Regions from separate parts of the Streptomyces sp. RLA123 genome, predicted to be linked through region 3. Evidence: riboswitches for the same ligand, from Rfam matches in the RefSeq annotation. Region 3 holds a riboswitch; each other region holds the start of a gene.

Region 1 (7,187 bases), 1.1 Mb from region 3:
ATGCCGGGCCGGGGCCGCGAAATACGACCGGATTTCGCGGCCCGGCTTTTTTCGGTCACCTGCCGAATTCGGCGCGGCTCACGATGGAACCGGGCGTGCGAAATGGGAGTGCGGCCTGTTCTCCCGTTGTATACGGCATCGCTGTTAAAAGTGATGGCTCGGTTTGTGTACGGCATGTTTCCGCTTCCTCACCGAAGGGGCGCACCGCGGCCCGCACGCTCCGGGCGGCGCAGCCGGTGCACCGCCGCGGCGCGCTCCACGTGGCCCGCCATCGCCGTGCGGGCGCGCTCGGCGTCCCCACGGGCGACGGCGTCCACGACGAATCCGTGCTCCTCCCAGGACTCCGCCGCGCGGCCCGGCGAGTCCACCGCGTACACCCAGGCGATCTTGTGCCGCAGCTGCGTCAGCAGCGCCACCAGCGTGGGGCTCCCCGAGGCCTGCGCCAGCGTCTCGTGGAACCACCCGTCCAGCGCCGGCAGATCGGACAACTGCCCCTGCGCCGAACGCTCCTGACCGAGGCGCACCAGGCCGTGCAACACCTTGACGTGTGCCTCCGTACGCCGCTGGGCCGCGCGCGCGGCGCCCAGCGGCTCCAGCAGGCCGCGGATCTCCAGGAGGTCTTCGGCCTCCTGGTGGGTGGGCTCGGCCACGGACGCGCCGGCGTGCCGGCGGGTGAGGACGAAGCCCTCGGACTCCAGGGTGCGCAGCGCCTCACGGACCGGGACCCGCGACACCCCGTAGCGCTTGGCGAGCTGCTCCTCGGTCAGCCGGCTGCCCGGTGCGAAGTGCCCACTGATGATGTCGTCGCGAATCGCCGCGCACACCGCCTGGGCGGAAATGCGGCGGCCCGCGCCGCCCGTCCCGTTCACATCCGGTCCCACATCGCCGGTTTCCTTCCCCTGCGTGCCGACGGCTGCCGCTGAATTCCCGCGCACCGCAGGTGCCGGCATTTCCGTGACGACTCTATTCCAGCACATGGCCGATTCCGGCGGCAGCCCGGAATTCATGGAGTCTTTTCGGACACACTTCCGCGCATACCGAAGGCCCCGGCCTTGGGGGAGCCGGGGCCTTCGGGTGGGGGGAGGGAGGTGGACCGGGAGGTCAGAAGAGGACGCCGTGGGAGCGCAGGTACGCCACCGGGTCGACGTCGGAGCCGTACGCCGGGGTGGTCCGGGCCTCGAAGTGCAGGTGCGGGCCGGTCACGTTGCCCGTGGCGCCCGACAGGCCGATCTGCGTGCCGGCGGCGACCGCCTGGCCGACCGAGACGCCGATCGAGGACAGGTGGCCGTACTGGGTGTACATGCCGTCCGCGTGACGGATCACGACGTTGTTGCCGTACGAACCGCCCCAGCCGGCCTCGACGACCGTACCGGCGCCGACGGCGTGCACCGACGTGCCGATGGCTGCCTGGAAGTCCACGCCCGTGTGGTAACCGGACGACCACAGGCTGCTGGTGGCGTGGTACGGGGTGCCGATGCCGCCGTGGACCGGCAGCCTCCAGGAGGTCAGGGACGTGCGGGCGCGGGAGCGCGAGGCGTGCGCCGCACCGTCGCGGGCGGTGGCCTTCGCCTCGGCGCGGGCCGTGGCGGCGGTCTTGGACTCCTTGACCCCCTTCGCCGCCTTGGCGGCCTCGGCCTTCTTGGCCGCCCGCTCCTTCATCACGTGCGCGACGTGTGCCGCGTGCTGCTTCGTGGCCTTCTTCGCCGCGGAGACCGCCGCCTTGTGCTGGGCGTCCGCCTGCTCGGCAAGGTGGGCCGCCAGGTCGCCGCTGACAGCGGCGCACTTGGCGAACGCGGAACGCTCGGCGTCCGCGGTGTGGGCGGAGGCGGAGGCGGAGGCGGTGAGCGTACCGGCGGTGACGGCGGTGAACGCGGCGGCGCAGGCGACGGTGGTGCGTATGGTGAACGCCATGGGCAGGCGGGGATCCTTTCCTTCCTTCTCGCCTACCGGGTTAGCTGACGGGTTCGGAGCAGGAAGGTCTCCTACGGGCGCCCCGGTGAGGGCGGGCCCGATTCACCCCAGGGGACGACTCATGTGGGTCCCCGGCTCCCCAGGCTCACGCCCGACGGGGACTCGGCGATCGTTGCTCCGGTGCCGCGGGGGGCGGCTGATTCCGCCGGACAACCCGAGGACGCTAACCGCGCCCCCGCGGCCGTTCCAAAAAAATCCGGCCTTTTGTGCGGGATGCCACACCGGGCACCAACCGGCCCCAACCGTGCCCCGCACGGCAAAGCCGCAGTTCCCGGCAGGATCCGGACGCCCCCGCCGCTGATGGACACCGACTCGATCAGCGCCCGCCCGGACCCGTGACCGGCGTCACCTCCCGGGCCCTCCAGAGGGGCACCGGGCGCTCGGCGCCCTGGGCAGGGTCCCCGCGTGACCACGGCACCAAGGGCAACGAAGCCCGCGGCCCGTGCCGCCGAAGATTTTTTGCGCGCCTTTCACGACCGGAGCCCCGGCCTTTAGTCGGCGGGGGTCCACAAGGCTCTCACCCGTGACGGGCGCACCAGCCACGCGGTGCCGGCCGAGCACGTCCCCGGCGCTCGCCGCGTCCTGGACCTGGGCTGCGCGGACGGCGCACTGCTGGAACTGTTCGCCGAGCGGGGGGGCCGAGGTCCTCGCCGGCATCGACCTGTCGGAGGGCGAGCCGGCCCTCGCCCCCCGGCGGCCCCCGCTGGCAGGCGCCGACCTTCCGCAGGGCCGAGCCCAAGAGCTGCCCTTCGCCGACGACTCCTTCGACGCCGTGGTGTCGCACATGGCGCTCATGCTGATGTCCGACCCCGACCAGGTCACCGCCGAGGCGGCGAGGGTGCTCGCCCCGGGCGGGACACTGGCCGTCGCCGTCGGCGGCGGGCCCGTCCCCGGCGAGGGAGTGGACCTCTTCCTGACGCTGGCCATGCCGTACTTCGAGGCGGCTCCGCCCGAGAGGCGCCTGCCCCGGCTCGGTGACCGCAGGACGCGCGGGGGCGAGCGGGGCTGGACGAGCTCCTGGGACCGCTCGGGTTCGCGCCGGTGTCCTGGCAGACCGTGGTCATCGGCATGGACGGCACGCCCTCGGAGGTCTGGTCCACCCTCACCTCGACGTACTACGACATGGAGGTCCTCGACGAGGAGCAGACCGCGGATCTCCGCGCCGGGTTCCTCGGCCGCGCGGCCGACCTGGCAGGGTCCGACGGGCGGCTCCCGTGCGGCATGCGGATCAACATGGCCGCCACGCGGCTGGAGCGCTGAGCCCGGACGCGACGCGGCCCCGGGCGCCGAGGGGCGTCCGGGGCCGCGGTGCGGGCGGGTGGCGTCAGGCGCCCGTGACGACCGTCACGGGTCCGATGCCGAGGTCGCGGACCGGGTCGGCGATCGCGGCGGCGTCACCGACCAGCACGACCACGAGCCGGTCCAGCGGGAACGCGGCGACGGCCGCGGCCGTGGCCTCGACCGTGCCGGTGGCCGCCAGGCGCTCGTACAGCCGCGCCTGGAAGTCGTCGGGCAGCGACTGCTCGACCTGGTCGGCGAAGGTGCCGGCGACGGCCGAGGCCGTCTCGTAGCGCAGTGGCGCGACACCCACGAGGTTCTGGACGGCGACGTCCCGCTCCTCGTCGGTGAGCCCCTCCGCCGCCAGGGTGCGCAGCACCTGCCAGGTGTCGGCCAGCGCCGGCGCGGTGACGTCGGTCGCCACGGAGCCGCTGATGCCGAGCAGGGAGATGCCGGTGCCCTCCGGAGTGGAGAGCAGGACCTGGCCGAAGGCGCGGACGCCGTAGGTGTAGCCCTTCTCCTCCCGCAGCACGCGGTCGAGGCGCGAGGTCAGCGTGCCGCCGAGGCAGTACGTGCCGAGCACCTGGGCCGGCCAGACCGGGTCGTGGCGGTCCGAGCCCGTGCGCCCGATGAGCACCTGGGTCTGGACGGAGCCGGGCCGGTCGACGACGATCACGCGGGCGGTGTCGTCCGCGGTGATCGCGGGCAGCGGGCGGCGCTCGGCGGGCTTGCCGCTCCACTCCCCCAGGGTGCTGCCGAGCAGCGCGTCCAGGTCGATCCCCGTGAGGTCGCCGACCACGACCGCGGTCGCGGTGGACGGCCGTACGTGCGTGTCGTAGAAGGCGCGGACGGCCGGCGCGTCGATCCGGGCGACGGTCTCCTCGGAACCCTGGCGCGGCCGGGAGCACCGCAGTTCGGCGGGGAAGAGCTCCTTGGACAGCGCCATGGCGGCGCGCCGCGCGGGGTTGGCGAGCTCGTGCGGGATCTCGTCGAGGCGGTTGCCCACCAGGCGCTCGATCTCGCTCTCCGGGAACGCCGGGGCGCGTAGCGCGTCGGCGATCAGGCCGAGGGCCTTGTCGAGGCGCGAGGCGGGGACCTCGAGCGAGACCCGGACGCCGGGGTGGTCGGCGTGCGCGTCGAGAGTGGCGCCGCAGCGCTCCATCTCGGCCGCGAACTCCTCGGCGGTGAGCTTGTCGGTGCCCTCGGACAGGGCGCGCGCCATGATCGTGGCAACGCCGTCCAGGCCCTCGGGCTCGGCGTCGAGCGGCGCTGCGAGCAGCACCTCGACGGCGACGACCTTCTGGCCGGGGCGGTGGCTGCGCAGCACGGTCAGCCCGTTGGGCAGCCGGGACCGGTCAGGGGCCGGGAAGTCCCAGGGCTTGGGCTCCCCGGGCTGGGGCTGCGGGTGGAACGTCATGGTGCTGTGGACGTCGGTCACTGGTCCGCGCCCTCCTCGTCCTCGTCGGTGTCCTCGCCGGAAGCCGCCGCGGAGCCCGTGGGCTCGTAGACGAGCACGGCGCGGTTGTCGGGCCGCAGTGTGGCCGCGGCGATGTCACGCACCTCGTCCGCGGTGACCTCCAGGACCCGCTTGACCGCGCTCAGCGCCAGCTGCGGGCTGCCGAACAGCACGCTGTAGCGGCACAGTTCGTCCGCACGGCCGCCGACCGTGGCCAGCCGGTCCAGCCATTCGCGCTCCAGCTGGGCCTGGGCCCGTTCCATCTCCTCGGGCGTCGGGCCCTCTTCGGCGAAGCGGGCCAGCTCCTCGTCGACGGCGGCCTCGATGTCGGGCACCTCGACACCGCTGGACGTCTTCACGTCCAGCCAGCCCAGCGACGGCGCGCCGGACAGCCGCAGCAGACCGAAGCCGGCCGCGACCGCGCTGCGGTCCCGGCGGACCAGCCGGTTGTGCAGCCGGGAGGACTCACCGCCGCCGAGGATCGTCAGCGCCAGGTCGGCGGCGTCGGACTCGCGGGTGCCGTCCTTCGGCAGCCGGTAGGCGGCCATGAGGGCACGGGAGGGAACGTCCTCCTCGACGACCTCGCGGAGTTGTCCGCCGATCACTCCAGGGAGTGAACCGTCACGCGGCGCCGGCTTGCCGTCGTGGGCCTCGATGGTGCCGAAGTACTTCTCGACCCAGGCGAGCGTCCGCTCCGGGTCAATGTCGCCGACCACCGCGAGGACGGCGTTGTTCGGGGCGTAGTACGTACGGAAGAAGGCGCGCGCGTCCTCCAGGGAGGCGGCGTCCAGGTCGGCCATCGAGCCGATGGGCGTGTGGTGGTACGGGTGCCCGTCCGGGTACGCCATGGCGGTCAGCCGCTCGAACGCTGTGCCGTAGGGCACATTGTCGTACCGCTGACGGCGCTCGTTCTTCACCACGTCGCGCTGGTTGTCCAGGCTCTCCTCGTCCAGCGCGGACAGCAGGCTGCCCATGCGGTCGGCCTCGAGCCACAGGGCCAGCTCCAACTGGTGGGCCGGCATGGTCTCGAAGTAGTTGGTCCGCTCGAAGCTCGTGGTGCCGTTGAGCGAGCCGCCGGCGGCCTGGACCAGTTCGAAGTGTCCGTTGCCCTTGACGTTCGCCGATCCCTGGAACATCAAGTGCTCGAAGAGGTGGGCGAGTCCGGTACGGCCCTTCACCTCGTGACGGGAACCGACGTCGTACCAGAGGCAGACCGCGGCGACCGGGGTGAGGTGGTCCTCGGAAAGCACCACACGCAGGCCGTTGGCCAGGCGGTGCTCGGTCGCGGTGAGGCCGCCGGATTCTGCCTCCGGCGTGGCCGTGTGACCCATGGGCAAGCTGTCCTTCCCGTCGCGTACTCGTTGTTTCGTGCCTAGACCTGCCACTCTAGGCAGCGGACAAACAGCCTGCGAAGTTCCCGTCACCGGCGCGCAGGGGCCGGGGGGTGGTCGGGGCTGTCGGTGGGGCGGTCCACAATGGTCCGCGTCAGTCACGTGTCCACACCCGATGAGGTCCAGCCGAAGGAGCAGCGCCCTGATGGCCCGCCGCACCACGAAGACCCCGCCGCCGCCGGACGATTTCGAGGAGCGGATCCTCGACATCGACGTCGTCGACGAGATGCAGGGGTCCTTCCTCGAGTACGCCTACTCGGTCATCTACTCGCGCGCGCTCCCCGACGCCCGCGACGGGCTCAAGCCGGTGCACCGACGGATCGTGTACCAGATGAACGAGATGGGGCTGCGTCCCGAACGCGGCTTCGTGAAGTGCGCCCGCGTCGTCGGCGAGGTCATGGGCAAGCTCCACCCGCACGGCGACGCCTCGATCTACGACGCGCTGGTGCGCATGGCGCAGCCGTTCTCGATGCGGGTGCCGCTGGTCGACGGCCACGGCAACTTCGGATCGCTCGGCAACGACGACCCGCCGGCCGCCATGCGGTACACCGAGTGCCGCACGACCCCGGCCGCGATGCTGATGGTCGAGTCGATCGACGAGGACACCGTCGACTTCGCGCCGAACTACGACGGCCAGGAGCAGGAGCCCGTCGCCCTGCCCGCCGCGTATCCGAACCTGCTGGTCAACGGCGCCTCGGGCATCGCGGTCGGCATGGCGACCAACATGCCTCCGCACAACCTGGGCGAGGTCATCTCCGCCGCCCGCCACCTGATCCGCTACCCGAACGCGGACCTCGAGACGCTGATGCGCCACGTGCCGGGCCCCGACCTGCCGACCGGCGGCCGCATCGTCGGCATGGACGGCATCCGGGACGCGTACGAGAGCGGGCGCGGCACCTTCAAGATCCGCGCGACGGTCACGGTCGAGGACGTCACCGCCCGCCGCAAGGGCCTGATCGTCACCGAGCTGCCGTTCACGGTCGGCCCCGAGAAGGTCATCTCCAAGATCAAGGACCTGGTCGGCGCCAAGCGGCTCCAGGGCGTCGCCGACGTCAAGGACCTCACGGACCGCGCGCACGGGCTGCGGCTGG
Region 2 (7,187 bases), 1.0 Mb from region 3:
GCAGCGCTACACCTACGTGTACGAGGGCAACTCCCAGTCCCTCGACCACATCCTGCTCAGCCCCGACCTGCGGCGCTTCGACTACGACGTCGTGCACATCAACGCCGAGTTCGCCGACCAGGCCAGCGACCACGACCCGCAGATCGTCCGGATGCGCCTGAGCGGCGCCCAGGCCGACGACTGACGGTCGCGTCATCACGCGGAAGGGGGCGGTGCCGGCGGGCACCGCCCCCTTCCGCGTGTCAGCGGTGGTCGCGCTCGTGGTGCGGGACGCCGTTGCGGAGTGCCTCGTCGCCGGTCCAGGTGGCCAGCAGCTGAAGCGCGGCCTCGGAGGACGAGCCGGGCTCCGCGGTGTGGATGCACATGGCCTGGTCGGCGTCGGCGGGGAAGACGACGTTCTCGTAGGCGAGCGTCAGGTCGCCCACGACCGGGTGGTGGTAGTGCTGCACGCCATGGGTCCGCTCCCGGACCCCCTGGTCGGCCCACCAGTCGCGGAACTCGGTGCTCTTTATGGTCAGTTCGCCGACCAGCTCGGTCAGTCCCGGGTCGTCGGGGTACCGCGCGGCCTGCGCCCGCAGGGCGCCGACGAGTTCCGCGGCGTAGGCCGCCCACTGCCGGTACAGGTCCCGCGCGGCCCCGTCGAGGAACAGGAAGCGCGCCAGGTTGCGGTCCCGGTGCGGGAGCGCGTCGAAGTCGGTGATCAGCGCGCGGGCGAGCCGGTTGGAGGCCAGTACGTCACCGTGCCGTCCCAGCACCAGGGCCGGCGAGCGGCCCTCCAGCAGGTCGAGCACGCGGTGCACCTCGGGACGGACCCGCTGCGGCCGGTGCGGCGGGCGGCGGGCGGCGCGGCGCGGCCGCGCCAGCTCGAAGAGGTTCGCCCGTTCGCCCGCGTCCAGGCGCAGGGCCCGGGCCACGGCGTCCAGCACCGCGTCGGAGACATTCTGGTGCCGGCCCTGCTCCAAACGGGTGTAGTAGTCGGTGCTCACGCCGGCGAGCCGCGCCAGCTCCTCGCGCCGCAGCCCCGGCACCCTGCGCGCCGTGCCGCTGACCGCCACCCCCGCGTCCTGAGGGCTCAGCCGCGCCCTGCGGGTCCGCAGGAACTCCCTGAGCTCGGCGTTGTGCTCCATGTCCTCCAGTATGGGCGGCCGGTCATACCCGCGCCCGGCCCCGCGTCCCCGCCCAGGTCGCGGGCTCGCGGGGGCGGCGGGCAGGACGGCGCGACACCCCCGGGAGGGGTCTAGGCGCCTTCCTCCAGGTGGCGGAGGCGTTCCTGGAAGTGGTCGAGGCGGGCGCGCAGGGCCGCGGCCTCGGCGGCGAGCTCCTGGCGCAGCGGAGGAGTGCCGGCGGGCTGCGGGGCCTCGCCGGTGACGTTGACGCCGGGGCCGGCGAGGCGGCCGAAGTCCGCCGGGTGCAGTACCCGCAGGCCCGCCGTGCAGACGTGGCAGCCGGCCTGGAGCGCCCGCCAGCCCGGCAGGCCCGTACCATCGCGCACGAAGACCCGCGCCGGGCGGCCGCAGCGGCAGGCCGCCATGCGGACGGTGCGCACCCGCTGCCGGGCATAGCGCATGCCGCGTTCGTAGCGGGTGTACGCGCCCAGCACGCTGACCTGGAGGATCACCGCGTCGCCGCAGTCCGTGGCGCAGGTGAGCGCCTGCGCCTCGGCGGCCGTGTGCAGGCAGTAGAAGCCGCAGTCGCAGCCCCGGGCCGGGCTGGGGTGCCGCCTCCCGTAGCCGCACCGGGCATCGTCCAGGACGTCGTACACGATGCGCCCGCCGAGGGAGACGCCCCGGAAGCCGACGCGCGTACCGTCCGCGGAGAGCATCGGGAACGCCAGCTTCCAGCCTGTCGGCGGCACTGCCGGCCGCTCCTCCGGCAAGCGGCGTCCGTACCTCACCGGACCGCGGCCTCGGCGCTCTCGGGCTCCTGCGTCGCCGTGACGTCCGTCGCCGGGGCCGTCCGGGCCGTCACGGCCGTCGCGACGTCGATCTCCTTCGCGACACCGGGCTGCTCGTCGCCGGTCTCCTCCGCGTAGCCCTTGGCCAGTGCCTTGCCCAGCTTCATGCGAGCCTCCAAGATCGGGCGAATCCGCCGTACTCGGGCATGATGACGCACCCGCGCGGCCGTCGCACAGGGGGCGTGGAGGCCCCGGGCGCCCGGGACCCGGCTCCGGCCGAGCCTCCCGAGCCGTCCCGTGAGGGCGGGCGGCGGCTGGGGCAACGATGCGGCCGTGCCGCTGTGGATGACGGCACATCAGCGTCCGTTGAGTCCTCAGGGTCCGCCGCGGCGACCGGAATTGCCCTGCTTTCAGAGGGGTTTCCATGTCATCGTGCGGCAAGCACGCGGCGTCGGGTGGTGTCAATGGTGACGAGCGTCACGGCCCCCGTCGTGGGGCACGTGGGGCCCCGGGGGGTCGCGGTGCCGAAACCTTCACCGCCGTCGCCGGCCGCCCGGCCCCTCCATGGCGTGCGCCGCGCTCCGCCGGGAGCCCGTACGGCGGCCCCCGCCGAGCCTCTTCTGCTCGCCGCCAGTGGCGTGAAGTGCACCGCAGTCCCTCGCCGGGCGGTGGTGCGGACCTTGCCGCGCGTTGTCTCGGCGCCCGCCGGGAACGGGTGTTGGGCGGCCGGGGTCCGGGGTGACCTTCACTCCTCGTGAGCAGAGCGCTCCCTTCCGCATAACGACTGATGCACACTCACATCTCTCGTTGGTCACGGCAGTCACAGCGGAATGCGACGATCTGCCCGGTAAATCCCCATAGATTCCCGGTGTGAACTCGCCGAAGCGGCTTGGAATTGGGTGCCGCCTCTATTAACGTTCGATAACGCAGCGCGGTCACCCGTCGCCCGCCAGGGCGGCGCCGTGCGCTTGCCGAATCCCGTCCGCGGGAACCGGGGAACCACTTCCTGGGGTGAATCGGGGGCCGTCACGGCCCTCGTAGGAGACCTTCCTGCTCCGAACCCGTCAGCTAACCCGGTAGGCGAGAAGGAAGGAAAGGAGCGCGCCCGCGTGGCGTCGAACGAGCCTGCCCTGATACCCGGACAACTACGACAAGAGGCCGGGTACACCAACCCCGAGTGGGACACCGCAGAGTGGAACATGGCCGCCGGGTGGAATCCCCCGGCCGCCGAGCAGGCTCCGCCGAAGAAGAACGCGATAGACGGCTGGGACACCGCGGAGTGGAACTTCGCCGCGGGCTGGGTCGAGGAAGCACTCGCCGCGGCTCCCGCGCCGGTCACCGGACCCGTAGCGCCGTTCACGCCCGTCGCTCCCGTGCCCGAGCCGCGCAGCGCGGTCGAGTCCGCGGCCTTCGTCGACGAGGCGTTCGGCACCCATGAAGCCGACGCGGCCCACGACGCGGCCACCCCGGACGCGTACGCCGCGCAGCCCCTGTCCCCGTTCGGCGAGCCGGAGCCGGCCACCGAACCGTGGAACCCCACCGAGGAGTCCACCGCGCCCGTCCGCGGCCGGCACCGGGTGGCCAAGCAGCGCACGCTGGGCCGCGGTTCGGCGGTCTTCGGCGTCGCGGCAGTGGCCGTACTCGGCGTCGGCGGTGTCGCGACCGCCGAGGGCAAGAGCCCGCTCCCCGTCTCCCTCCCCAACCTGCCCGAGGTGTCCAAGGTCCCCGGGATCGGCACCCTGCTGGACGACGAGCCCGTTGCCAAGCCCGTTGCCGAGGCCCTGACCCCGAAGGCCGGCGAGGCGCTGCGCGCCCGGATCCTCGACCAGGCCCAGCAGCAGCGGAACGCCGCCGACACGGCCGCGCGAACCGCCGCGCAGCGGGAGGCCGCCGACAAGGCGGCCAAGGCCGCCGCCGCGCAGCAGGTACGCGTGGAGGCCGCGGCCAAGAAGCAGGCAGCCGAGGCCGCCGCGAAGAAGGCCGAGGCCGCCCGGCTGGCCGAGCTCGCCAAGAGCTACACCCTGCCGCTGACCTCGTACACGCTCACCGCGAGCTTCGGGCAGTCCAGCTCCCTGTGGGCCAACACCCACACCGGCCAGGACTTCGCCGCCCCGACCGGCACCCCGGCCAAGGCCATCCACGGCGGCACCGTCACCGAGGCCGGCTGGGCGGGTTCGTACGGCTACCGCATCATCCTGACCCTCGACGACGGCACCGAGCTCTGGTACTGCCACCTCTCCTCGATGCTGGTCACCTCGGGCAAGGTCTCCACCGGCGACACCATCGGCCGCGTCGGCGCGACCGGCAATGTCACCGGCCCGCACCTGCACATCGAGGTCCGCCCCGGCGGCGGCGACCCGATCGACCCGATGCCGTGGCTGCGCAGCATGGGCATGAAGCCCTGATCCGACGCGACGCTAGCGTCGTACGCACGGACCCCGGCGGCCTGGTGACACCCCCGACACCAGGCCGCCGGCCCGTTTGTGAGCCCGTGACCTACGGGACGAGGAAGTTGTAGAGCTCCGAGACCCGGGGCGGGCCGCTCGGTTCCGGGAACCCGGACTCCTTGGCCGCCGGCATCATGATCACGAGATAGGCCTCCAGCGCCTCGGCCGAATGCCACACGTTCACGATCCGCAGACCGTCGTTGGTGATCACTGCGGCGTGGGCCAGCAGCCCGGCGGGGGGATGTTCGGGGCCGAATCCGGCGCGGTGATTGGCCTCCTCGTACTGCAGGGCCGTCACGCCCGGGAACTCGACCTCCGCCAGGACCGTCATGGGAACCTCCCGTTTCCCTCTACGCCCAATTTCCCCCGGCTGCGGAGCGCCCGCAACGGGAGATGGCCGCGCGCCCGGGGGACGCGCGGCGCCACGGCCGGGGCCGGGAGAGGCGCTACAGCGCCTCCATCCGTACGTCCGCCGAGTCGCAGGCCACCGTCTCGTCCGCGTAGACCTCGCACACCGGCCGCCCGTCGGGCGTCATGGTGTGCTCGACCTCCCACAGGCTGAGCTCCTCGCCGCCGGCGAGGAGGAACGCGTGCTCGTACAGCGTCCAGCCCACCACGCGGCCGGTCCCGATACGGGTGTGCCGGCCGGTGACGTACGCGATGTCGTGACCGACCGCGGAGCCGAGCCGCGCCCGCAGCTCATCGCAGGGAGCGTCGCTGTTCTCGGCGCGCCGCAGCACCCGCCAGGCGTGCTCCGCGGAGTCCTCCCGCTCGTACTGCCTCGGGCCGGGCACCGGCTCCGCCCCGAACCGCGGCAGCCGGGCCAGCCACTCCGCGGCCTCCGCTTCCAGCTCCTGCGGCGCGGGCTCGCCGAAACGCAGGTCGATCACGTGCTGCGCGGCGATCAGCACCTCGGGGTCGGCGTACACCTCGTACAGCGGGTCGTCGCCGGGGCCGGTGTTGTGCTCGATCTCCCACAGCACCTGGGTGCCGCCGTCGGCGAGCAGGAACGTGTGGCGCAGCGTGCGCCGGCTCAGCCGCCGCGGCGGCCCTTTGCGCTGGCGGAAGGACGCCAGCTCCGTGCAGCCCATCAGCGCGGTCTCCAGCCGCTCGAGCACGACGTCGTCGATCTCGAACGCGTTCTGTGCCCGCGTCAGCACCACCTCGACGTCCGCCGGACCTGCCCCACCTGGTCGCGCGTTCCCCATGCGGTCCTCCTGCTTACGGCATTCCCCGCGCACCATTGCTGCGCACACAGCGTAGTGGTCCGTGAGCACTCCGCGTCGGGGGTACGGGAAAAATGGTGCACCCCCACCCGTAGGAGGCGCGTAAACGGGATGGCTCCCCTCCCGTACCCCTCGATGCCACTATGCGCCCATGCGCGCGCTCTTCGTAGGCCTCTGCACACTTGACGTCATCACGCGGGTCGACCACGTCCCCGCACCCAACGAGAAGCTGACCGCCTCGGCCCAGCTCATCGCGGCCGGCGGGCCCGCCACCAACGCCGCGGCGACCTTCGCGCACCTCGGGGGCGAGGCCGTCCTGCTCACCGCCTTCGGCGGGCATCCGCTGTCCGCGGCGATCGACGAGGACCTCGCGGCGCTCGGCGTCGCCGTCCTCAATCTGACCGCGGACTCCCCGGTGCCGCCGGCCGTCTCCACGATCCTGGTCACCGCGTCCACGGGCGACCGGGCCGTCGCCTCCATGAACGCCACCGCGCCGCCTGGAACGTCCCCGCCGTCACCCCCGGGCGATCTCCAGGCGCTCGTCGCCTCCGCCGACCTCGCCCTGGTCGACGCCCACCATCCGGCCCTGGCCCTCCCGGCGGTCCGGTACGGCCGCGCCGAGGGCATCCCCACCCTGCTCGACGCCGGCAGCTGGCGCCCGGGCACGGCGTCCCTGCTCCCCTACATCGACATCGCCGTCTGCTCCGCGGACTTCCGCCCGCCGGGCACGTCGTCCCCCGCCGACGTCCTGGCCTTCCTCCGCGGCGCCGGCGTCCGCTGGCCGATCATCACCCGCGGCCCTCTCCCCGTCCTGTGGCAGGACGGCGAAGTCCCCGTCCCCGCCCTCACCACCGTCGCCGACACCCTGGGCGCCGGCGACATCTTCCACGGCGCCCTCGCCCACGCCCTCCTCGCCCACGTCCCCACCCGCCTCACCCCCGCCCTCCTCACCACGATCCTCCGCTCCGCGGCAGAAACCGCGTCCCGCTCCTGCGCCTCTTTCGGCACACGAGCCTGGATGCAGGCATAAGACCGGGCGGCCGGGCCGTCCTGCCTACGACCTGCCGCTGCGCCGCCCCGCGAATCCCACGAAGATCGCCGCCGCCACCCCCAGGACCGCCCATCCCACGGCGGTCTCCGACAGCGACGTCTGCGTGTGCTTCGGCAGCAGCGACAGCCCGCCCAGCACGACGAACATCGCGCACACGTAGCTGCCTCCCGCCGCCAGCAGCCACCGCATCAACCGTCCCTGCCGCGTGTTCGACGACTTGTCGCTCATGGGGATTCCGCCTTGCTCCGTGACCTTGCCAGGCACCGGGACTTTCCCGTCAGTGCTTCAACGCCCGCCCACAGTCCCCGACACGGGCTCCGGGCGTCCCCAAATCACGGGTGTTGCGCATGGGGTGGAGGTGAATGCGGTATTTCCTGGACTTAGTTGCGTTCCTGAGCGCGGTCGCGGGACGAGGTCCACCACAGGACGACCGTGCTGAGCGTCACGCCGGCGATGAGGACGATCCATCCGACGGCGGCATCGGAGAGCGAATCCTGCACACCGCTCGGGAGCAATGCCAGGCACAGCGGTACGAAGATCGCTGCTACGACGAAACTTAGGGTCACGGC
Region 3 (7,187 bases):
ACGCGGCCATCGCGGCCGGTATCCGACAGGCGCTGCTCGGGGAGGAACGGGCGTCCGGCGCCGTTGACGCCGCTTGACGGTCCTGTCCCCATAAGCATCGAAACGCCATCGAACACAAGGCATCGTCGATGCCTGAATCCTGCCGAAGATTGTCGCCGTCGGCCGCAGGGGGATACAGTCGCCGCTAATTCTCCTGCTGCCGAGGCGAAAGAGAAGTGGTGAACGATCGTCACCCGTCGGGGTATGCCCCCGACTACAGCGCCTACGGGCACGAGGGCTATTCCAGCGCCCCGTACCAGTTCGCAGGCGCTGTCCACGCGGATGACGACCCGTTGTTCGGCACGTGCCAGGGCTACCCCGCACACGACACCGGCACCCAGGCCACCGGCTCGTGGGACACCACCGCGACCGCCTACTGGCAGCAGCCCCAGGACGCCACCGCAGGCTACGGCGACCCCGCCGGCGCGGCCACCGGCACCTGGTACACGCAGCCCGCGGCCGAGACGTACGACTACACGACGACGGCGACGGCGACGGCGTACGAGCACGCCCCGGTGTACGAGTACCAGGAGCCGGAGCCCGCCCTTCCGCACGAGCACCACGCGTATGTGCCCCACGCCCGCGAGCCGGAGGCCGTTCCCCACGGGAACGCCACCGAGGACTACGCCGGCGGCGAGGACACCTACCCGTTCGACGAACACGACGCCACCGGCCACGACCTCCAGGACTTCCACGACACGGACCCGCACGGCGGCGCCGAGCCGGAGGAGTACGACGCCGAGCACGTCGCCGGGTACGACGCGGACCCGGACGGCACGCCCGTCCTGCCGCGCCCCCGCGCCGGCAGCCGCCGTCGCCGCCCCGCCCGGCGCTCGGCGCTGCTGGTCGTCGCCGTCCCCTCCGCCGCGGTCATGGGCGTCGCGGCCTGCGCCGCCGCCGTGACCGTCACGACGGAAGAGGGCGACACCACCACGACGCAGGCGGACGCTGTCGTCGACGCCGCCAAGACCCCCACCACCAAGCTCGACCAGCAACTGGCCGGCGTGAACCGGGACGTCGACGATTTCGCCTCGCGCGCCAGCCGCACCCAGGAGCGCCTCGACATCAAGGAGCGCCAGGCCTCGGAGCGGAAGAGGAAGGCGGAGGAGGCGGCCCGCAAGGAGGCGCTGCGCCCCAAGTTCCTGCTCCCGGTGTCCGAGCACGGCCTGAGCGCCTACTTCGGCCAGGCGGGCGTCAACTGGATGTCGGTCCACACGGGCATCGACTTCCCGGTCAGCTACGGCACCCCCGTGATGGCCGCGACCGACGGCACCGTCCGCACGCAGTGGAACAGCAGCTACGGCAACATGGCCATAGTGACCGCGCCGGACGGCACGGAGACCTGGTACTGCCATCTGAGCAGCACCAAGATCCGCTGGGGCAGCGTCAAGGCCGGCGAGGTCATCGCCTATTCCGGCAATTCCGGCAACTCCACCGGACCGCACCTGCACTTCGAGGTGCGCCCCGCCGGAGGCTCGGCAGTCGACCCGCTGCCGTGGCTGCTCGCGCACGGTCTCGACCCGCGCTGACCCACGGGCCCCACCGGGCCCCCGAGCCCCTCCCGGCAACCCGTGCGGCTCCCTCGCCGGAAGCCGCACCCGGCGACAAGCCCGCTAGAGCTTCTCCACCGGCGCGTAGCGCAGCAGCAGCACCTTCGGCCGCTCGTCGCCGAAGTCGATGGTGGCTTTGGCCTTCTCACCGCTGCCGTCGACCGAGACGACCGTGCCCAGCCCGAACGTGTCGTGGTTGACCCGGTCCCCCACCACCAGCGCGACGACCGGCCGGTCCTGGGTGCGCCGGGTGGCGAAGCCGGACGGGCCGTTCTTGGACGAGGACCGTGACAGCATCGAGGCCGCCGCGGACACCGAGGCGGACGGTGCCGGGGAGGACCCCGTACGCCGCCATTCGATGAGCGACTCCGGGATCTCCTCCAGGAAGCGGGAGGGCGGGTTGTACGACGGCTGGCCCCACGCGCTGCGCATGCTCGCCCGCGTGACGTACAGCCGCTGCCGCGCCCGCGTGATGCCGACGTAGGCGAGCCGGCGCTCCTCCTCCAGCTCCTTGGTCTGGCCGAGCGCGCGCATGTGCGGGAAGACCCCGTCCTCCATGCCGGTCAGGAAGACCACGGGGAACTCCAGGCCCTTGGCGGTGTGGAGGGTCATCAGCGTTATGACGCCACCGCCCTCCTCGTCGTCCGGGATCTGGTCGGAGTCGGCGACCAGCGCGACGCGTTCCAGGAACTCGGCGAGCGTACCGGGCTCCTCCTCGGTGCGCTCCTGCTCGAACTCCAGGGCCACCGCCGCGAGTTCCTGGAGGTTCTCGACGCGGGTCTCGTCCTGCGGGTCGGTGGAGGCCTGGAGTTCGGCCAGGTAGCCCGTGCGCTCCAGCACCGCCTCCAGGACGGTGGCGGGGCCGGCGCCGGAGTCGACGACCGTGCGGAGTTCCTCCAGCAGCTCGTTGAAGCGCTTGACGGCGTTGACCGAGCGGGCGGCCATGCCGAAGGCCTCGTCGACCCGGCGCAGCGCCGCCGGGAAGGAGATCCGCTCGCGCGAGGCCAGGGCGTCGACCATGGCCTCGGCGCGCTCGCCGATGCCGCGCTTGGGCACGTTGAGGATGCGGCGCAGCGGGACGGTGTCCTCGGGGTTGGCGAGTACGCGCAGATAGGCCAGGACGTCCCGGACCTCCTTGCGCTCGTAGAAGCGGACTCCGCCGACGACCTTGTACGGCAGGCCGACGCGGATGAAGACCTCTTCGAAGACACGGGACTGCGCGTTGGTCCGGTAGAAGACGGCGACCTCGCCGGGACGGGCGTCGCCTGCGTCGGTGAGCCGGTCGATCTCGTCGGCGATGAACTGCGCCTCGTCGTGCTCCTGGTCGGCGACGTAGCCGGTGATGACCGGGCCCTGGCCGGCCTCCGTCCACAGGTTCTTCGGGCGGCGGGAGGCGTTGCGCTCGATGACGGCGTTGGCGGCGGTCAGGATGTTCTGTGTGGAGCGGTAGTTCTGCTCCAGCAGGATCGTGCGCGCCTGCGGGTAGTCCTCCTCGAACTGGAGGATGTTGCGGATGGTGGCACCGCGGAAGGCGTAGATGCTCTGGTCGGCGTCACCGACCACGCACAGCTCCGCCGGCCCTTCGCCGCCCTGCTCCGCGTCCCCGGTCCCGACCAGCTCGCGCACCAGGGTGTACTGGGCGTGGTTGGTGTCCTGGTACTCGTCGACCAGGACGTGCCGGAAGCGGCGCCGGTAGTGCTCGGCGACATCCGGGAAGACCTGGAGCAGGTTGACCGTGGTCATGATGATGTCGTCGAAGTCGAGCGCGTTGGCCTCGCGCAGCCGCGACTGGTACATCGCGTAGGCCTCGGCGAGCTTCTTCTCGAAGGGGTTCTCGGCCTGGTCGGCGAAGGTCTCCTCGTCGATGAGCTCGTTCTTGAGGTTGGAGACCTTGGCGCTGAAGGACTTCGGGGGGAACTGCTTGGGGTCCAGGTCCAGGTCGCGGCAGACCAGCGCCATCAGGCGCTTGGAGTCGGCCGCGTCGTAGATCGAGAAGCTGGAGGTGAAGCCGAGCTTCTTGGACTCCCGGCGCAGGATGCGGACGCAGGCGCTGTGGAAGGTGGAGACCCACATCACATGGGCCCGCGGGCCGACGAGTTGCTCGACGCGGTCCTTCATCTCGCCGGCGGCCTTGTTGGTGAAGGTGATCGCCAGGATCTGGCCGGGGTGCACCTTGCGGGCGCCCAGCAGGTGGGCGATGCGGTGGGTGAGCACCCGGGTCTTGCCGGAGCCGGCGCCCGCGACGATGAGCAGCGGGGAGCCGGTGTGCTCGACGGCGGCGCGCTGCTGCTCGTTGAGCCCCTCCAGCAGGGCGGCGGGGTCGACGGCCGGGCGCGGCGCGCCGTCCCGGTAGTACGTGTCCCGGTCGGCGGGCGCGTCGAAGCGCCCCTCGAAGAGGTCGTGCGGAACCGCCTCGGCCTCCTCCTCGAGGGGCGGCGGCGGGTGCTCCTCCCTCGGTTCGAAGCCGGCCAGGAAGCTGTCGTCAAAGAGGCTGCTCATCGCTTCCCGAGTCTAAGCGGTGGGACCGACAGCGGTGCGCCGCTTCCGGGAGCCCGGTGGTCGCGGGTTCCGCGCACGCAGCCCCGCGGCAGTGCCGCCCGAGAGCCTCCGCGGGCCCACCGGAGTGGCCCACCGGAGGGCCGGGCAACGGCCCGGCTGCGTAAAGGTCACGAAATGATTGCGGACAATTCGAACACCAGCCTTCCCAGGAGCCACCCCAGTTGACTAGCGTGCCCCCTCAGGCGGTCCGCACCGAACGGCGGCGACCGAGCCGTCACGGCCGCCTCCGCTGAGTCCGGCGACCGCCGGAGCCGGGGACCCACCACTTTGGGGTGAATCGGTCCGTACGGGCACACGCACACGTGCCCGGACGACCGTAGGGCGGCCTTCCGAAGCCCGAACCCGACAGCTAACCCGGTAGGCGGTCCACGGAAGGAGCCGTCCGACTTGGCGACGCACCGCAAGCCGCGCCCCCGCATGCTCACGGTCCCCGGCCCGCGCACGGCCGTGGGGCTGACGACCGCCGCACTGGCGACCGTCACCCTCTTCGGAGAGAGCGCCAGCGCGGCGCCCGCCTCCCCCGACAAGCCGTCCATCACCGAGGTCAAGGCCAGGGTGGACTCGCTCTACCACCAGGCCGAGGCGGCCACGGAGCGCTACAACGGCGCCAAGGAGCAGACCGACAAGCAGCGGACGCACGCGGACGAGCTGCTCGACCAGGTCGCCCGCAAGACGCAGACGCTCAACGACGCCCGCCGCACGATCGGCGAGTACGCCACGGCCCAGTACCGCGGCGGCGGCCTGGACGGCACGACGTCCTTCCTGCTCACCTCCGACCCGCAGCAGTTCCTGGACCAGGCGCACCTGGTGGAGCGCCTGTCCGACCGCCAGGAGCACGCGATGGAGGCCTTCCGTACGCAGCAGGAGGCGACCACGCAGAAGCGCACGGAGGCGGTCCGGAGTCTGCAGAAGCTCAGCGAGGCGCAGTCGACGCTGGCCACGGAGAAGAAGGCGGTCAAGGAGAAGCTCGCCGCCGCGCAGCAGTTGCTCAACACCCTGACCGCCCAGGAGAAGGCGCGGCTGGCCGCCCTGGAGAAGAAGAAGCAGGAGGAGGCCGAGGCCGCGGCCAAGGCGATCGCCGCGAAGGAGAAGGAGGCGCAGCAGACGGCCGCGGACACGTCGGTCACCGGCGGAGGTTCCACCACGTCCACGGTGGCATCGGGCACCTACGCCGCCAAGGCCGACAAGGCGATCGCCTTCGCCCACGCCCAGATCGGCAAGCCCTATGTGTACGGCGCCACGGGCCCCAACTCCTTCGACTGCTCGGGCCTGACCCAGGGTGCCTGGGCCGCCGCGGGCGTCTCCATCCCCCGTACCACCTACGACCAGGTCGACTTCGGCTCCCGCGTCACCGCGGACCAGCTGCAACCCGGCGACCTGGTCTTCTTCTACTCGGACGTGACCCACGTCGGCCTCTACATCGGCGGCGGCAAGATGATCCACGCGCCTCACACGGGCACCGTGGTGAAGATCGCCCCGATCACCGAGATGCCGATCTACGGCTACGCCCGGATGGCCTGAGTCCCGCGCCTCCCCGCAAAGGGACTCAGGTCCAGAGCACCGCGATGAAGATGTTGGCGGTGGTCAGCGCACCCATGGTGCCGAAGGCCGCCGCCGACCACCTTCTCCTCGTCGCGCTTGACGTGGACCAGGCCGAGGACCACCACCAGCACGGCCGGCTTCACGCCGATCTTGACGTTGTTCACCGGCTGGTCGTCGGCCTGGTTGAGGCCGACCAGCAGCGCGCCGGTGACCAGCATGGTGAGAGCGCCGTGCAGCATGCCCGGCACGAAGCGCGCCTCGCCGCGGCCCATGGCCTTCATCTGGGTGAGGAAGCCGCCGAGCAGGGCGGCGATGCCGATGATGTGCAGGCCGACGACGAGGCTGATGAGTACGTCCATGGCTCACGACCCCAGCCACGCCCATATCAGCACCAGGCACCGAGGTGGGCTCCTTCCGGCACATCGGTCACGGCTGGACCGCAAGCGACCAGGTCACCCGTCGAACAGCGGTCATCGCGTGACAGGTAGCGGCCGAATCGGACCAGTCCCGCACACTCCCCCGCCGCCCGGCGGCGCACAGGTTTAGCGTCCTGCCCCAGGTGGCCGATCCCCACTGCCGGCGGGACTCGTCGTCGGCATCGGCCACCCCCGCCGAAGGTCCGGCGGCGGCGCGGCTCCCCGTCCGTCCGCCGCCGGACCGCGGGCAGCAAGTCCGGCAGCTCGGAAGGAGTGACGGCGCGTGGCGTCGCACAGAAAGCCCAAGGAGCGCACCCTCACCGGCTCCACCGTGCGCACGGCCGCCACGCTCGCCATCGCGGGAGCGGCCTCGGTGACGGTGTTCGGTGAGACCGGGCACGCCGAACCCCGGCTGACCACCTCCGAGGCCAAGGCCCGTGTCGACCGGCTCTACGAGGAGGCCGAGCAGGCCACCGAGCGGTACAACGGCGCGAAGGAGAAGGCCGACACGGTCCAGCACCGGATCGATGACCTCCAGAACGAGCTCGCCCGCAGGACCGAGCGCCTCAACCGCACCCGCGACGGCCTGGGGTCGATCGCCACCGCCCAGTACCGCACCGGCGGCGTCGATCCGGCCATGCAGCTCGCCCTGGCCTCCTCGCCCGACCAGTACCTGGAACGGGCCGGGCTGCTGGACCGCATGAGCAGCCGTCAGAACGCCGCGCTGCACGCCCTCGGCACCCAGAAGCGCGAGGTCGAGCAGTTGCGCGCCGAGGCCGGCACCGAACTCACCGAGCTGCGCCGGTCCCGCGCCGAACTCGCCCGCCACAAGAGCACCGTGCAGGAACGCCTGGCCACCGCCCAGCGCCTGCTGGACGGGCTGACCGCGGGCCAGCGCGCCGCCGTCCTGGCGGACGGGGGCCAGGGCACGGCCCGCTCCGGCGATCGGGCCGGCCGCGCGGTCTCCGCGGGCTCACGGGCGGCCCTGGCGCCCGCGGTGGCCCCCAACGCCCGCGCCGCCCGGGCCGTGTCCTTCGCGTACGACTCCCTCGGCCTGCCCTACGTCTGGGGCGCCACCGGC

The links. Region 3 has a riboswitch for cyclic di-AMP ahead of RV983_RS15220 (C40 family peptidase). Riboswitches for the same ligand answer to the same signal wherever they lie in the genome.
Region 1: it holds a riboswitch for cyclic di-AMP, as region 3 does, so the genes downstream of both, RV983_RS10360 (M23 family metallopeptidase) here and RV983_RS15220 (C40 family peptidase) in region 3, are expected to answer to the same signal.
Region 2: it holds a riboswitch for cyclic di-AMP, as region 3 does, so the genes downstream of both, RV983_RS20080 (M23 family metallopeptidase) here and RV983_RS15220 (C40 family peptidase) in region 3, are expected to answer to the same signal.

What each region holds. Positions count from the first base shown of each region.
Region 1 is NZ_JBWDOR010000003.1:2,304,305-2,311,491, forward strand. It holds gene RV983_RS10355 (GntR family transcriptional regulator) at 189-881, opposite strand; gene RV983_RS10360 (M23 family metallopeptidase) at 1,102-1,911, opposite strand; cyclic di-AMP (ydaO/yuaA leader) riboswitch at 1,927-2,089, opposite strand; partial or broken gene RV983_RS10365 (class I SAM-dependent methyltransferase) at 2,495-2,782, shown strand; gene RV983_RS10370 (hypothetical protein) at 3,013-3,231, shown strand; gene RV983_RS10375 (M16 family metallopeptidase) at 3,296-4,666, opposite strand; gene RV983_RS10380 (M16 family metallopeptidase) at 4,684-6,036, opposite strand; gene RV983_RS10385 (DNA gyrase/topoisomerase IV subunit A) at 6,242-7,187, shown strand, end outside.
Region 2 is NZ_JBWDOR010000003.1:4,404,759-4,411,945, forward strand. It holds gene RV983_RS20060 (endonuclease/exonuclease/phosphatase family protein) at 1-184, shown strand, start outside; gene RV983_RS20065 (helix-turn-helix domain-containing protein) at 243-1,127, opposite strand; gene RV983_RS20070 (hypothetical protein) at 1,238-1,855, opposite strand; gene RV983_RS20075 (hypothetical protein) at 1,891-2,061, opposite strand; cyclic di-AMP (ydaO/yuaA leader) riboswitch at 2,854-2,992, shown strand; gene RV983_RS20080 (M23 family metallopeptidase) at 3,004-4,299, shown strand; gene RV983_RS20085 (hypothetical protein) at 4,391-4,672, opposite strand; gene RV983_RS20090 (DUF6227 family protein) at 4,788-5,549, opposite strand; gene RV983_RS20095 (PfkB family carbohydrate kinase) at 5,719-6,597, shown strand; gene RV983_RS20100 (hypothetical protein) at 6,622-6,846, opposite strand; gene RV983_RS20105 (hypothetical protein) at 6,999-7,184, opposite strand.
Region 3 is NZ_JBWDOR010000003.1:3,376,460-3,383,646, forward strand. It holds gene RV983_RS15205 (esterase/lipase family protein) at 1-77, shown strand, start outside; gene RV983_RS15210 (M23 family metallopeptidase) at 219-1,568, shown strand; gene pcrA (DNA helicase PcrA) at 1,653-4,088, opposite strand; cyclic di-AMP (ydaO/yuaA leader) riboswitch at 4,366-4,527, shown strand; gene RV983_RS15220 (C40 family peptidase) at 4,536-5,669, shown strand; partial or broken gene RV983_RS15225 (hypothetical protein) at 5,695-6,049, opposite strand; gene RV983_RS15230 (C40 family peptidase) at 6,390-7,187, shown strand, end outside.